DNA from 2 places in the Mesorhizobium sp. WSM4842 genome. Region 2 is predicted to be linked to the other one. Evidence: riboswitches for the same ligand, from Rfam matches in the RefSeq annotation. Region 2 holds a riboswitch; the other holds the start of a gene.
The links. Region 2 has a riboswitch for cobalamin ahead of AC0NIE_RS18275 (DUF1636 family protein). Riboswitches for the same ligand answer to the same signal wherever they lie in the genome.
Positions count from the first base shown of each region.

Region 1: another riboswitch for cobalamin. It lies ahead of metE (5-methyltetrahydropteroyltriglutamate--homocysteine S-methyltransferase); the one in region 2 lies ahead of AC0NIE_RS18275 (DUF1636 family protein).

Region 1 covers NZ_CM148372.1:6,621,948-6,626,340, forward strand. Annotated here, with positions in the region: gene AC0NIE_RS32060 (adenosine kinase) at 95-1,087, shown strand; cobalamin riboswitch at 1,479-1,677, shown strand; gene metE (5-methyltetrahydropteroyltriglutamate--homocysteine S-methyltransferase) at 1,793-4,132, shown strand; partial or broken gene AC0NIE_RS32070 (IS5/IS1182 family transposase) at 4,226-4,315, opposite strand.
Region 2 covers NZ_CM148372.1:3,777,059-3,781,451, forward strand. Annotated here, with positions in the region: gene AC0NIE_RS18265 (cobaltochelatase subunit CobN) at 1-972, opposite strand, end outside; gene cobW (cobalamin biosynthesis protein CobW) at 991-2,028, opposite strand; gene AC0NIE_RS18275 (DUF1636 family protein) at 2,025-2,459, opposite strand; cobalamin riboswitch at 2,498-2,701, opposite strand; gene AC0NIE_RS18280 (winged helix-turn-helix domain-containing protein) at 2,975-4,174, opposite strand.

The sequences.
Region 1 (4,393 bases), 2.8 Mb from region 2:
GCGTGGGCATAGTGCGACCCATTCCACACTCGCCAAAAAACACGCCGGCCCCGGCGTGGCGAGAAGCCGGCTCGGGTTTTTGGCGGAGACACTGATCTCGAAATATGACGTGCTTTGCATCGGCAATGCCATCGTCGACATCATCGCGCAGTGCGACGAAGCATTTTTGGAGACGAACGGCATCATCAAGGGCGCGATGAACCTGATCGACACGAGGCGCGCCGAGCTGCTCTACAGCCGCATGGGCCCGGCCATCGAAGCCTCCGGCGGCAGCGCCGGCAACACGGCGGCGGGTGTCGCCAGCTTCGGCGGCCGCGCTGCTTTCTTCGGCAAGGTCTCCAACGATGCGCTAGGCGAAATCTACGCCCACGACATCCATGCGCAGGGGGTTGCCTTCGACACCAGGCCGCTCAAGGGCGAGCCGCCGACGGCGCGCTCGATGATCTTCGTTACCCCAGACGGCGAGCGCTCGATGAACACCTATCTCGGCGCCTGCATCGAGCTCGGGCCGGAGGATGTCGAGGTCGACAAGGCCTCTGGCGCCAAGGTCACCTATTTCGAAGGCTATCTGTGGGATCCGCCGCGCGCCAAGGAGGCAATCCGGCAGACGGCGATGCTGGCGCACGCGGCAGGCCGCGAAGTGTCGATGACACTGTCGGATTCGTTCTGCGTCGACCGCTATCGCGACGAATTCCTCGACCTGATGCGTTCGGGTACAGTCGATATCGTCTTCGCCAACAGCCACGAGATCAAATCGCTTTATCAGACGGCGTCGTTCGACGAGGCGCTGGCGCAGATCCGCAAGGATTGCCGGATCGCCGCCGTGACCCGTTCGGAAAAAGGCTCCGTCATCGTGCGCGGCGACGAGACCGTGGTCATCAAGGCGACCGCGATCAAGGAGCTGGTCGACACGACGGGCGCCGGCGACCTCTATGCCGCAGGTTTCCTCTACGGCTACACGCAAGGCCGCAGCCTGAAGGATTGCGGCGACCTCGGTTCACTGGCTGCCGGATTGGTCATCCAGCAGATCGGCCCCAGGCCGCGGCAGACTTTGCGCCGCGAGGCTGAACAGGCGGGGCTGTTGTAGGGCGGCATCTCCGCCACGTGTTGCCCACCTTCCCGTTGTGCGGGCTGTCCAGCCAAGCGCGGGTAAAACGTCGCGTACCCGTCCGTGAAGGATGGCGGTTTTCTCCAAATTTCTGATTTCTTGAGGCTCAGGGACGTTGTCGCACTTCGGGCCAGTACTGCCGGCCGATCATGATGGCCAACACGCCCTTTTTGACGAAAGTCGTTTTGAGCCGGGATCGTAGACTGGCAGATTGCCCGAGCGGCCAGGCACAGCCTGCGCAGACCGGCGAGTGGCGCAAATGGCTCAGCTCTACCGCGACCTGCGACTTGGGAAACACGCCGCAGGTGAACGGTTCACATAAACACATAAACATTTCTTTATACCGCATTGACAACAAAGCGGGCTGCTGCGATTGTCCGCGTGTCGTGGTTCTCCGCAAGGCGTTGCCGTAGCGGAGCTAAGAGGGAAGCCGGTGCAATGCCGGCGCTGCCCCCGCAACTGTAAGCGGCGAGCCAAACCCATCAATGTCACTGGGGCGCTGCCCCGGGAAGACGGGGCAGAGGCTGTGACCCGCGAGCCAGGAGACCTGCCACGGTAAACAACGTCCACGGGCGGGGTGTCTGATGGCCGCGGCAGCTCGGCGTTTATGCCGGCCTGCTAGCGCCTTCCTTGTCCCCGCCGCAACCATCGGGGTATGGAATGAATGTCTCCCAGCAAGTTCCCATAGCAACGCTTGGCATGCCGCGTATCGGTCGCCGGCGAGAACTGAAATTCGCGCTCGAAAGCTACTGGTCCAGAAAATCTTCTGCTGCCAACCTTCTGTCGACGGCGAAGGCACTCCGTGCCGCCAGCTGGAGCGAGCAGCATGACCGCGGCGTGTCGAAAATCCCGTCGAACGATTTCTCACTGTATGACCATGTGCTCGACACCGCAGCAATGGTCGGCGCCGTGCCAGCTCGTTACGGCTGGACGGGCGGGGAGGTCCCGCTCGACATCTATTTCGCGATGGCGCGCGGGACGCAAGGCGATGCCGCGGCTTGCGGACGCGCCAGTCACGGGCATGCAGGGCAGCGCGTAACCGCGATGGAAATGACCAAATGGTTCGACACGAACTACCACTACATCGTGCCGGAGCTGGGCGACGATCAGACATTCGCCCTCTCGTCGACGAAACCAGTCGATCACTTTCTGGAGGCAAAAGAGCTCGGCATCCATACACGCCCGGTCATCCTTGGACCGGTGACCTTCCTCAAGCTGGCAAAGTCTCCCGACCAGGGCTTCAATCCCATAGCGCTCCTACCGCGCCTGCTGCCCGTCTACGAGCAACTCCTGCGGAGGCTGGAGCTCTCGGGGGCCGACTGGGTACAGATTGATGAGCCGGCGCTTGTGCTCGACCTTAACCCGAACGAACGAGCTGCCTTCGAATTCACATACGGCCAGCTGTCGAAAGCCGCGCCCAAGTTGAAAATTATGATGGCGACCTATTTCGGGCCGCTGGGAGACAATCTGGAGACCGCGCTTTCGCTGCGCCTGGCGGGCCTACATCTCGACCTCGTGCGCGCTCCCGAGCAGTTGGAGACGGTTGGTCGGCTCGCACCGAAGGATCTGGTGCTCTCACTTGGCTTGATCGACGGCCGCAACGTCTGGCGCGCGAACCTGGCTGCCATTCTCGACCGCATCAAGCCGGTCGTTGCCGGCTGGCCGCTGGATCGCGTCGAGATTGCGCCTTCCTGCTCGATGCTTCATGTGCCGATGGACCTGCGGATGGAGACCGCGCTCGATGTGGACGTCAGTTCGTGGCTGGCATTCGCCGCCCAGAAGACTGAAGAGCTGCTCGTGCTGGCCCAAGCCTTATCCGAAGGCAGGGAGGCCGTAGCAGGCTCACTGGAAGCTTCTGCCGAGGCGGCCGCCGCGCGCGCAATGTCTACAAAGGTCCATGATGCGCTCGTCCACGGGCGAATTATCAGCATTGACGGCGTCATGAAGCAACGAAAGAGCGCATTTCCCAAGCGCTCGAGAATCCAGGCTGACACGCTCGGCCTGCCGCCGTTCCCCACGACTACCATCGGGTCCTTCCCGCAGACGCCCGAGGTGCGCAGGGCGCGCTCCGCTCATGCGAAGGGCAGGCTGAGCTATGTCGACTACCAGGCCTTCCTGAAGAAGGAGACTGAGGCGGCGGTCCGTTGGCAGGAGGAGATCGGGCTGGACGTGCTGGTACACGGCGAGTTCGAACGAAACGACATGGTGCAGCATTTCGGCGAGCAGCTGTCCGGCCTCGCATTCACCCAGCATGGCTGGGTGCAAAGTTACGGCTCCCGGCTCGTGCGCCCTCCCATCATCTTCGGCGACGTATCGCGGCCCAATCCGATGACGGTCCTCTGGTGGCAATTTGCCCAGTCTCTGACGAAAAAGCCGGTAAAGGGCATGCTCACAGGCCCAGTGACGATTCTTAACTGGTCTTTTGTGCGCGACGACGTACCCCGCGCCGAGGTCTGCCGCCAGATCGCACTCGCCATCCGCGATGAAGTGGCCGACCTTGAAAGAGTTGGCGCAAGGGTGATCCAGATCGATGAGGCCGCGTTTCGCGAAGGCTTGCCCCTGCGGAAGTCCGATTGGAAACATTATCTCGGCTGGGCAGTCGAATGCTTCCGTCTCGCTTCAACGGGTGTAGAGGACGCGACCCAAATTCACACCCACATGTGCTATTCTGAGTTCAATGAGATCATCGACTCGATCGCTGAACTGGACGCGGACGTGATTTCGATCGAGACGTCGCGCTCCAAAATGGAACTGCTAGACGCCTTCACGAAGTCAAAATATCCGAACGAAATCGGTCCTGGCGTCTACGACATTCACTCACCACGTGTCCCGGAAATTGGCGAAATTTTGCATCTCGCCCAACTTGCCCGCGAGCGACTGTCGGACGGCCAACTGTGGGTGAATCCGGACTGTGGCCTCAAAACAAGGAAATGGGAGGAGGTCCGCCCTGCCCTCATGAACATGATCGCTGCAGCAAGCGCGCTGCGGGAGAAAGTGCAGGCGCAGGCCGCTGGGCCACTGTGACCGGCAAACATGTGGCGGGCTGCGCGGATAATTCAAACAAAGGACGACATCGAAAAGCCGCGCACAGGTCGGTGGACGCGTGCGAGTCCCCACCCTTGTCGTCCAGCCGAAGGTCCGCTCGACGGCCCAGCGGCGAGGCAGGATTTGGAAGCGCTTCCGGTCCGAAGGACGGATGATTTCGATCACGAAATGGGGGAAGGCGGCTTTGTCCATGAGCTTCAGCCTCTCACACAGCCAGGGGTCAACAGACACTTCACCGAG
Region 2 (4,393 bases):
GAATACCGGCACGCCGGCGCGGTCGAACAGGGTTTCGACGCCGGGCTCAGCACCGGAGGCGAAGGCCGTGGCGGTGATGATGGCGGCAGGTTTCAGCGTGGCAAGCGCGGTCTCGACAAAGGCGAGCGATGCCGGGTCCTTGAGGCTGGAGACGAAGATGGGGACGGGGATGATGCCGCGCTGCCCGAGTGCTTCGAACAATGCGTCGATCGGCGCGACATCGGCGGCGAGCAGCATCGAACGGTAGAAGAGGATGGGCACGACGTCCCCCTCGAGTGGAGGGTGGCCCGTAGGGCCGGGTGGGGTCGTTGCGGCAGTGCTCGACGTTTTTTTCTGTTGGCGCACTTCACAGGCGACCCCACCCCCGGCCTGCGGCCGGACCCTCCCCTCGAGGGGGAGGGGGACGTCGCGCTCGCCCCCCCGTCCCGGCTCATAATAGCCCGCCTTCGGCACGACAACCGGCTCCACGACCGCCGCGTCCTGTCCCGCCAGCAGCGCCAGCTGATTCACCAGCGCCGTCATATTCTCCGGGCCGCCCTCGCGAAAATAATCGAGCAGGCCGTCGAGCTCTTCGCGCGGCAGCGTCGAGCATTCGATCAGCCGGAGATCCTCGTCGCGGCATTCGCCGGGCAGCAGCGCCAGTTTTATGCCGCGTGCGCGAGCGGTCGAGGCGAGTTGGTCGCAGCCGTAGCGCCACCAGTCGTAACCACCGAGGACGCGAACCAAAATAACCCTGGCGTGCCGGGCGACGCTGTCGATCCAGAGATCGACGGACATCGGATGGCGCAGATCGCGCAAAGCCGCCAGCCGCATCGAGGGCAGGCGATCCGCGTCTGCTTTCCACGCCGCCGCCAGCCCGGCCAGATCGCTGTCGGTGAAAGACAGCGCCACGACATCCGCAGGCGTCTGCCTGAGATCAACAGGCTCGGCGAGATCGTCGAGCGAGGCGGATGTTGTGGTGAGGATGTGCATCGCGGCTCGTGCCTGAGGTCAGCCGGCGAGAATACGCTCGATGGCCGGGCGGTTCAGCCCTTTCAGGCCGATGACGACGAGGCGCGAGCGGCGATCGTCCTCAGTGGTCCAGGCGCGGTCGTAATAGTGATTGACGCGCGGACCGACAGCCTGCAGCAACAGCCGCATCGGCTTGCCGCCGACCTCGACGAAACCCTTGACGCGCAGCACGTCTTCTTCCTCCGCCGCCGTGGCGACGCGCAAAGCCAGCTCATCGGGATTGGCGATCGATGGAATGTCGATGACGAACGAGTCAAAATCGTCATGCTCGTGGTCGAGTTCGCCGTCGTGGTGGGTCTTGCGGTTCTCGATGTCGTCCTCGACGGCAAGGCCGAGGCCGAGCAGCACAGACGGATCGACCTTACCCTGCGAGGTCGGCACGATCTTCACGGCGCGCGCGGTGTGCTCGCCGATGATCGCATTGGCACGGGCCGAGCCGGCGGCGTCCATCAGGTCGCTCTTCGATAATATGATCAGGTCGGCGCAGGCGAGCTGGTCCTCGAACACCTCCTCGACCGGATCGTCGTGGTCGAGCGTCTCGTCCTGCGCGCGCTGCGCCTGCAGGGCGGCCATGTCGTTGGCAACGCGGCCATCTGCCAGCGCCGGACCGTCGACCACGGCAATGACGCCGTCGACCGTCACCCGGCTCTTCACTGTCGGCCACTGGAAGGCCTGGACCAGCGGCTTGGGCAGAGCCAGCCCGGAGGTTTCGATCAGGATATGGTCGACTTTCGGCGATAGCGACAGGATCTGGTCGAGCGCCGGGACGAAGTCGTCGGCGACGGTGCAGCAGATGCAGCCATTGGCCAACTCGACGATGTTTTCCTCAGGGCAGGTGTCGATGCCGCATCCCTTCAGAATCTCGCCGTCGATGCCGATATCGCCGAACTCGTTGACGATGATGGCCAGCCGCTTGCCGCCGGCGTTTTCGAGCAGGTGGCGGATCAGTGTCGTCTTGCCGGCGCCGAGGAAGCCGGTGACGACGGTGCAGGGCACGCGGGAGACGGAAGTGGTCATATCTGATCCTTCACAAGGTCGAGGGGAGGAATGCGGGCGACGAGGCCGCGTTTCAGGCAATCGGGGCGGCCGCGCCAGGGAATGAGGCCGTCCGTCGAGGTGGCGAAGAGCTTTGCGCCTGCGACGAGATCGGCGCCGCTTGTCGCGGTTAGGTCGCCAAAGACATAGCTCCAGCAGCCGTCGCGCAGGATCGCGGCGCTGAGGCGGCGCTTGCAGTTGCCAAGGCATTCGACGGTGCGGATACAGATATTTTCGCCTGATACAGCGCGGCGCGTGTCTTCGGCCAACAATTCGCCGGCGCGAGGATGGCCGTCGGAGCCGGTCTCGTCACGGCAGGAGGCGCAGACGATCACGGTGACGTCGGCCAGAGCATCCCTATCGCCGGACAATACGCCCGCTGTCTCAGCCAAAAAACTGCTGTCGCGTTCCAAATCAGGCTCCTTGCCCGGAAAACCCGCCAGGCGATCGGATTCTTATGTCCTAGACGGCAGGTCTCCTGGCTCGCGAGTCATCGCCTTGGTGCCGCCTTCCCGGGATTTTCCCAGTGGTTATCGGCCTTGGCTCGTCGCTTACAGTTGCGGGGACAGCCGCGGATTTGAAATCGAGATTTCGCACCGCATTCCCTCTTGGCTCCTCCCTTTGCCGAGAGGAGACCGTCTGAACCGGATTTAGGCTTGTGCAGGCAGTCGTGTCAACGCACGTCTACGACGCGGCGAGGGAAACGCTTCAGAGCAATTTTCGATGTCGGCGCTGCCCCTCATTGCCCTGCCGGGCATTTCTCCCCGTATGGTGACGGGGAGAAAGGACGACTTCGTTTGGGATTTCGCCAATCTACAGCGTTGTAAGGCTGGGCGCCTAGGTTGCGGCAGCTTTCCTTCTCCCCGTCACTATACGGGGAGAAGGTGCCGGCAGGCGGATGAGGGGCAGCGCCGACATCGGCAATCCCTTACGAAACCGCGACATCCGCCAGCGCATGGCCCAAATCACCCGCTTGCGTCACCTCGATGCGTTCCAGGCCGAGCCAATCCTGCATCAGCTTCAACTCCTCGAAAAGCTCGGCGGCGGTTTGCGGCGGGGCGCCGGGCTCGGCATAGGCGGCATGGACGCGCAGCACGCCGGCAGGGCGGTCGGCCTTGAGGTCGACGCGCGCCACGATCTTTTCGCCGAGCAGGAACGGCAGCACATAATAGCCGTATTGGCGTTTTTCGGCCGGGGTGTAGATCTCGATGCGATAGCGGAAGTCGAACAGCCTTTCCGTGCGCGCCCGCTCGAAGACAACCGGATCAAACGGGGCGAGCAGCGCGCGCGCCTCGATCTTGCGCGGAAAACGGGCGTCCTTGTGAAGATAGGCAGGCTTGTCCCAGCCTTCGACGCGGACCGGCAAAAGATCACCTGCCTCGACCAGTTCCTCGATGCGGCCCTTGATGTCGGCGGGAGCGAGGCGGAAATAGTCGCGCAGGTCGCCCGCTGTCGCGACACCGTGGGCGAGCGCGGAAATGCGCAGCAATTCGCGATGCGCAGCCTCAGCAGGGGGCACCGGCAGACTGAGTATTGCCGGCGGCAGCACGCGCTCCGGCAGATCGTAAAGCCGCTCGAAGCCACGACGCGACGCCGTGGTGATACGGCCGGCCCAGAACAGCCATTCGAAAGCGTGCTTGGCGTCGCTCCAACCCCACCAGCCGCCGTTTCCCTTCTGGCCTTCGAGGGCGGATGCGGCGACCGGCCCTCGTTCGACGACCTCGCGATAAATGTCTTCAATGTAGGCGGCGCGTTCGCGGCCCCATTTGGCGAGTCCGTTATACATTTCCTCGCCACGTTCGGCCCGCTCCATGCGCCAGCGCATCAGCGGATAGGTTTCGACCGGCAGAAAGGAGGCTTCGTGCGCCCAATATTCGAAGACCGTGCGCTTGCGCGTCACGGCGGCGTTGTCGAGCAGCGCAAGCGGGTAGGGGCCAAGCCGCGAATAGAGCGGCATATAGTGGGCGCGCACCACCGCGCTGACGGAATCGATCTGCAGCAGGCCGGTCCGGCCAAGCACACGGGCCAGATGGCGGCGATCGGGCGTGCTGTTAGGGCGAGGATCGGCAAACCCCTGTGCGGCGAGCGCGATGCGCCGGGCCATGGCGAGCGAGATTTTTTCCTTCATGCAGACGGCACTCTGTTGGCGTTCGACCAAGGTTGGGGGCGAATGATTCCGCGTCATGCTAGCAGGGTTTTGGCGGCATCTATGTCAGGAGAGAAAACTGGAGTAAAAAATGAAGGAAATCAAACAGGAGCGGATCGGACCAGTTTATCCGGATATGCTGCCCAGCACCGTGTTTTGAACAAGGTTTGACTTGCTTCGCCGAAAGCCCTGCGCTAACCC